Regions from separate parts of the Streptomyces sp. SM18 genome, predicted to be linked through region 2. Evidence: riboswitches for the same ligand, from Rfam matches in the RefSeq annotation. Region 2 holds a riboswitch; each other region holds the start of a gene.
What was found. A riboswitch is a leader RNA that binds a small molecule or an ion and turns the genes downstream of it on or off. The one in region 2 is predicted to bind cobalamin.
Positions count from the first base shown of each region.

Region 1: another riboswitch for cobalamin. It lies ahead of B9S64_RS25925 (terpene cyclase/mutase family protein); the one in region 2 lies ahead of B9S64_RS32840 (hypothetical protein).
Region 3: another riboswitch for cobalamin. It lies ahead of B9S64_RS08635 (prenyltransferase/squalene oxidase repeat-containing protein); the one in region 2 lies ahead of B9S64_RS32840 (hypothetical protein).

Region 1 covers NZ_CP029342.1:5,783,179-5,785,379, reverse strand. Annotated here, with positions in the region: gene B9S64_RS25925 (terpene cyclase/mutase family protein) at 1-1,410, opposite strand, end outside; cobalamin riboswitch at 1,530-1,664, opposite strand; cobalamin riboswitch at 1,759-1,834, shown strand; gene B9S64_RS25920 (hypothetical protein) at 1,952-2,201, shown strand, end outside.
Region 2 covers NZ_CP029342.1:7,426,302-7,428,502, forward strand. Annotated here, with positions in the region: gene nrdI (class Ib ribonucleoside-diphosphate reductase assembly flavoprotein NrdI) at 1-121, opposite strand, end outside; cobalamin riboswitch at 288-518, opposite strand; gene B9S64_RS32840 (hypothetical protein) at 584-955, opposite strand; cobalamin riboswitch at 1,363-1,550, opposite strand; gene B9S64_RS32845 (3-hydroxybutyryl-CoA dehydrogenase) at 1,750-2,201, opposite strand, start outside.
Region 3 covers NZ_CP029342.1:1,942,598-1,944,798, forward strand. Annotated here, with positions in the region: gene B9S64_RS08625 (hypothetical protein) at 1-7, opposite strand, end outside; gene B9S64_RS08630 (hypothetical protein) at 58-552, opposite strand; cobalamin riboswitch at 749-871, shown strand; gene B9S64_RS08635 (prenyltransferase/squalene oxidase repeat-containing protein) at 980-2,201, shown strand, end outside.

The sequences.
Region 1 (2,201 bases), 1.6 Mb from region 2:
TCCGCCCGCCAGTTGCTCACCGGCGAGCCAGGAGACGGCCGCGTCGGCCCGCTCGGTGTCGCCCAGCGTGCGGAGGGCCTGTGCCGCGTAGGCGGTGGCCGTGACGCTGCCGGTCGTGGATCCCGTCCAGCCGGGGAACGAGCCGTCCTCGCGCTGGGCCGTGCCGAGATAGGTCCGGGCCTTGGCGACGGCCGCGTCGTGACCGCCCGCCCGGTGCAGGGCCAGGGTCACCAGGCCGGTGGTGGCGGGGTCGCCGTCGCAGTACTCGCCGGGGCGGATGAGGATGCTGGTGACACCGCCGTCGTCGCACTGCACCTGGGTCAGCCGGTCCACGGCGGCGGCCGGGGGCTTCACACCGGCCCGCAGCAGCGCCAGCACGGCCAGCGCCTGGCCGTCGGCGTACGTCGCGTTGCGGAAGTCGCCCTCGGCGGTGCAGCCGGGCGTGGGGCCGCCGCCGGAACCGGGCCCGGAGGCGCAGACGTGGGCGGCCAGGTCGCCGACCAGGTCGTGTCCCCCGAAGTCCCTCGGGTCGGCTTCCGTGATGTCCGCGAGCAGGGCCAGGCGGGCTGCGGCGGTCGCGTCGGGGGCCTGGTCCGTGCCGGCCGGGTAGGCGTAGGCGTCGGTGCGGGCGGCGAGGAAGGACGTGACCTGGTCCAGGGTGGCGCTCGCGCCGTCCGCCGCGGCCAGGGCGTACGCGGCCTCCGTGGTCAGCGGCAGGTTGGGGGTGTCGGCGCCCTCGTCGACGACGCGTTCACCGTCCGTCAGTCCGCTTCTGACCCATGCCGCCGCGGCCGGTACGTCGATCCGCCCGGCCGGGGCCGTGGGGGTGGTGCCGGGGCCCGGTGTCGTACCACCGCCGCCGATCCGCACGTCGTCGGGGGTGAAGGCGGGTTGGCCCGTGGTGCCGCCGATGTCGGTGCCGCCGTACACCCAGGCGTCCACGTCGCCGTCCCGGAGCGTGCGGGCCATGGCGCCGTACGGGCTGTAGCGCCACGTGTCCTGGCCGGGTGAGGCGATCCAGTACGACCAGTAGGCGGTGGCCTGCGGGGTGAGGACGCAGGCCTCCTTGTCCTCGGTGGGCTGCTGGACCTCCGAGCCGTAGCCGATGCGGCAGATGAAGGCGGGCCCGTCGTGCTGGGTGCCGGTGGTGGTGAACCCCGCCTCGTGGAGGAGTTCGTAGCCCGTCGTCGGTGTGGTGTCGCAGCCGCGCCGGACCGTCCCGCCGAAGGGGCCGAAGTCCACGGCGACCACGGCGCCCTTCGTCTCGGTGCAGGCGTCGAGGGGGTCGGCGGCCGCCGGGGCGGCGGTGACGAACGTCGTGCAGGCGGCGACCACGAGGCCCACCGCCGACAGCAGCGCCGGCAGGCCCGTGGCCCGGCGCCGTGCGCCTCTTCGTCTTCCGGTCCCCACCGCGGCCCCCTCGTCCTGATGTCCGCGGGCACACGAACGTGGCGAAGGGCCGTGACCGCGGCGGCGTGTGCCGCACGGCAGGGCTGGTCGACCACGCCGTAGTCCGCGACGGCGTTTCTCGCTGAAGATCTCGTCCCAGGTGTTCCGGCTCGCCCGGCGGTGCCGGGCCTACGGTTGCGGGTCAGCGCCGGGTTTCGACCGGCTTCCCCTGGAACTCAGTGCGTATCAGGCGGATTTGAGCACGCGTCCATGGACGCCGTCAAGGTGCCCTCCCCGGCGGGCGCGGGCGGTCCGCGGGCCTTCTGGCGGGACTCGTACCCCTCGGGTAGCGTCCTGGGCTGCCACACGGGGGAACCTGGTGGGAGACCAGGGCTGACGCGCAGCGGTATGGCACGACGGGACGTCGTGCCGAGCCCGAATGCCCGTGCGGCGACGCACCACAGGAAGCCGGTCCACGCGTTCGGGCGGCGGCCCAGCCCGCTGCTCCCGCACTCCCGAGGACACGGGTCCGGTCGGCGCCTCCTCATCCAAGGAGCAGGCCATGCCCCGTCTTTCGTCCTCCCGCCGTCCGGTGTTCGTCGCCGCCACGGCCCTCGGCGCCTTCTGTCTGACCGTCGTGCCCGCGGCCGCCACCGCGACGCCCGCGCAGATCGCCACCTCGAAGACCAACGGTGTCGCATACCTCACATCCCTCCAGGCCGCCGACGGTTCGTACGCCGGCCCGGGGCTCTCCAACGAGTGGGCGTTCAGCGCCTTCGCGGCGGCGGGCACGGCCGCCGTGGACGTCACCC
Region 2 (2,201 bases):
TGACCAGGGGCATGCCGTCACGGCGGGGATGCAGGGGGATCCGGGTGGCGGGCAGGCCCAGCTTCTCCACGAAGCGCCTGGTGTTCTCCGAGACGCTGGAGAAATACACGAGACCGCTCATCGGCGCCGTCTCCTCTCACTCGTTCCCGTGTCCGTCCGAGGACCGGGAGGGGAGGAGCGGGCGGCGCGTACGGCTGGGGGCCGGATGGTGAACGGACAAGCCTCACCCGGCGCCGCGCGTCTGCCACCTGGCCCTCCCTCGGGGCCTCGGAGCGCGCACACCGCGGTCCGGCGTGCGCACCGGTGGCAGGTCTTCGGACTCGCGGGCCCGTCGCGCCGGACAACGCCGTACGCGACTCCTACTGGCCGTCGCTTCCCGGGCCCGGTTTCCAGGCCCAGTGCGTGTGACGGCGGTCGTTCCCACTCACCGCTGCGGGGCAGTCCCGGTCTTTCACCGGGTTCCCTCTTGCGACGCCGGGCACAGACGTACCCGGCGAACCACCAGCACCAACAACACTACATCTAGAAGCTGGCGCGTGGTGAACACCCCAGATGTTGTGTCGCAGGCGATAGTTAGGTATACCTAAGCATTGCTTCGGCCGGAGGCGGAGGGGTCCTGCGACGTGCGTGACGTGCGCGGCGTGCGTCGTGCCCCGATGACGGAGCGCACCTGGTGCGCGCGTCGGTGCATCTCCGTGACCAGGGCCGGGCGGGACGGCGGAGGGCCGGAGGCCGAGGGCTCCTCCTGAGCCCCTGGCGGAGTTCCGCCGCCGAGCGCCTCGGCCACGGAATCCAGGAACGCGCCCACGTCGATCAGCGTGTCGCGCAGCATCCGCAACCTGGCGGTCTGACTGCCGAGCTGTCTGCGCATGGCCAGCAGATTCTCGTATTCCTTCTCGGACACGGCGACCATGGGCTCGCCGTCCACGACGACCTTTCGCGGTTTACCACGCACCGGTGGGTCCCCTTCCCGCCTCGTTCACGACGGTGCTGTGGGACGGGCGGGGACGTCTGTGGCGTCCCGGCCCCTGGACGGTTCGGTACGGAGCCGGGCAGCTCATGCCGTACGGTGCGGGGCGGCCGCGGCGGGCCGGCCGTCGCGGGCGAAGGTCCGGGCGGGCGCCGCTACTTTCGCAACACGCCGTAGGTGCGGTACGTGCTGCCGTGGGCCGTGCTGTCACGGACATCTCCTTCGCGAGCGACTCCTCGGAATCCCGGCGACGGGACACGGGCGCGAAGGGGTGACGAACCGGACGGCCACGACGCCGCGCGGCACGGGCACGGTCGTTCCGTCTGGTGTGTACGCCGACCCGCCCACGAGGTCACCGAGATGTCCGCGCACGGAAGGACCCGCACGCGGGCAGGTGGCAGGTCTTCGGACTCGTGGGCACGTCTGCCGGGGCAGACACCTACTGGCCGTCGCTTCCCAGGTCCGTGCGGACCCAGTGCGTATGACGGCGGTCGTTCCCACTCACCGCTGCGGGGCAGTCCCGGATTCCCACCGGGTTCCCTCTTACGACGCGTCTGTCTGGCGGACAGGGCGGACCAACTGCTGCGGCCAGCCTACGGGGTGGTGCCGCGAAGGGAGGAGAGCCGCCCGGCATCCGCGGCAGAGGCGGGCGCGCCGGCACCGGAACGCGGAGGGGCGGGAAGCGCCGCCCGCGCGCTCCCCGCCCCTCCGCCGTGCTGCCGCGGGGACCCTCACCCCCACGGCGGTGCGGGCCCACCGGCCCGCGTCGTACCAGGCCCTCAGCCCTGGTAGTAGGTGTGGAACCCCCTGCCGGTCTTCCGGCCCAGCAGTCCTGCCTCCACCATGCGCTGGAGCAGCGGCGGCGGCGCGTAGAGGGATTCACGGAACTCGTCGTAGAGGGACTCCGCGATGGAGGCGACGGTGTCCAGGCCGATCAGGTCGGCGAGTTCGAGCGGGCCCATGGGGTGGGCGCAGCCGAGCTTCATGCCCGTGTCGATGTCCTCCGCGGTGGCGAAACCGGATTCCGCCATGCGGACGGCGGAAAGGAGGTAGGGGACGAGCAGGGCATTGACCACGAAGCCCGCACGGTCCTGGGAACGGACGGCCTTCTTGCCGAGCGTGCGGACGACGAAGTCCTCGACCAGGGCCGTGGTCCCGGCCGAGGTGTGCAGCGAGGGCACCACCTCGACCAGCGGCAGCACCGGCACCGGGTTGAAGAAGTGCAGGCCGA
Region 3 (2,201 bases), 5.5 Mb from region 2:
GGTCCATACCTCCCACGACGCGCTCTCCCCGCCCACGGTTCCGGCGGAGCGGCCCCCTCACGGCGCGGCCGGGTCGGTGTACTCGTCCCGCACCTCGCCGGGCACCTCGCAGCCGTCCTCGACGCCGGTGAACGTGACGCTCCGCGTACGGTCGGGTCCCAGCAGCGCCCAGGAGCGGGCGTAGAGCTTCCAGCCCCGCTTGGCGAAGGTGCGGAAGACCGCCTCCCCCTCGGCGTGGCTGGAGACGATCTCCCAGTCGTGCGAGCGCAGCCGCTCCTCCGTGCCCTCGAAACCGGCGGCTGCCACGTCCTCGGGCACCTGCCCGGACCAGGGCACGACGCACGCCCGCCAGCCGCCCTCCGGCAGACCGTCCAGGGACGTGTCACCCTCCGGGAGCCCGGCCGCCGTGGTGTAGGCGGATATCTCCCCGGCCACCGTCTCCCCGGTGAACGGGGCGGGCGGCACCCGCGAGGGTTTCGCCGCGCCCGCCTCCTGCCCGAGGAGCCCGCAGCCGGAGGCCACGCTCATGAACCCACTCACGGCGACGGTCACGGCCGCCGTTCTTCCTCTGCGCACAGGTGCTTCCCGCCCGGTCTCGACCCGCTCCACGGGCACCGCCCGTGTGATTTCCGCCGGAGTGTCGCATGTGCCCTGACCTGCTGTGAAGCCCCCACCCATGGTTCGCCGCCACGGACCGCCGGGTACGGCGGCAGGGGGCCGGCCCGCGCTCACACCGCCCCCGGTAGAGTGAGCGGGTCGTCCTCATGCCCGTACGGGGGGAAGCCGGTGCGAATCCGGCACTGACCCGCAGCCGTGTCCTCCCCCCGCCGGGTGGCCAGTCGGAATGCCCCGCACGTCAGCGTGACCGGCTCGTGCCACCGGAACCCCGGTGGGCGGCACCGTCGAGGTACACGGGGCCGGAGCCCGGCGCCATCCGTGCGCCCGTGCCCGGCCCTCGCAGGAGAGGCCCACCCAAGCCATGACCGTACGCCGCCGCGCGGCAGCGCTCGCGATCACCGCCGTGCTCGGTGCGGCCACCGCCCCCACCGCGGTCGCCGCCCCGTCCCCCTCCCCGTCCACCGACCTGCCCGCAGGCCTGTACGGCACCAAGGACCCGACCTACGACGGCGTGTGGCGCCAGTCGATGGCCTTCCTGGCCCAGCGGATCGAGCTGGTCACCCCCGCCACCGAGTCGGTGAACTGGCTCGTGGGCCAACAGTGCGACAGCGGCGCCTTCGCCGCCTACCGGGACGCCTCCCGCCCCTGCGACGCCGAGACGCTGGCCGACACCAACGCCACCGGGGCCGCGATCCAGGCGCTGATGGAGCTGGGCACCAACCGCCCGGCCGTGGACAACGGGGTCAGCTGGCTGAAGTCCGTCCAGAACGAGGACGGCGGCTGGGGCTACAACCCCGGCAGCCCCAGCGACGCCAACTCCACCGCCGTGGTGATCGGTGCCCTGGCCAGGGCCGGGGTGCCGCTGGCCGACCTCACCACCGCCGACGGCAAGACGCCGTACACGGCGCTCCAGTCGTTCGCCCTGCCGTGCGGCGGCGAGGACGGCGGGGCGTTCGCCTACCAGCCGGACAAGGACGGCACGCTCACCGCCAACGCGGACGCCACCGCCGCCGCGGTGCTCGGCGCGATGGGCAAGGGCATGGCGACGGGCAACTCCAACGCCGTCAAGGACCCCGTCTGCCACAAGGGCACCGGCCTCACCCCCGAGCAGTCCGCGCAGAACGGCGCCTTCTACCTGGCCGGAGCGCTCGCCGGGTCGGGCCACCTGGACACCCCGCCGATGCCCGGCGCCGAGGACTCCGACCCACAGCCCGACTTCGGCAACACCGCCGACGCGGTCGTCGCGCTGGCCGCGTCCGGCCACAAGGACAAGGCGGCGAAGGCGGTCGCCTACCTGGAGAAGAACGCCCAGGGCTGGGCGAAGGAGGGCGGCCCGGCCGCCACCGCCCAACTGGTGCTCGCCGCCCACGCGACCGGCACCGACGCCCGTGACTTCGGCGGCGTGGACCTCGTACGGCAGCTCAACGCGACGGGCCCCGCGCCCGCCGCCACCGCCGTGCCGTCCCCGACCGCGACCGACTCCACGCCGAAGAACACCAGCAGCGGCGACGGCGGACTCGGCGTCTGGTGGCTCGTCGGCATCGGACTCGCCTTCGGGGCGGGCATCGGCTTCCTGCTGAGCG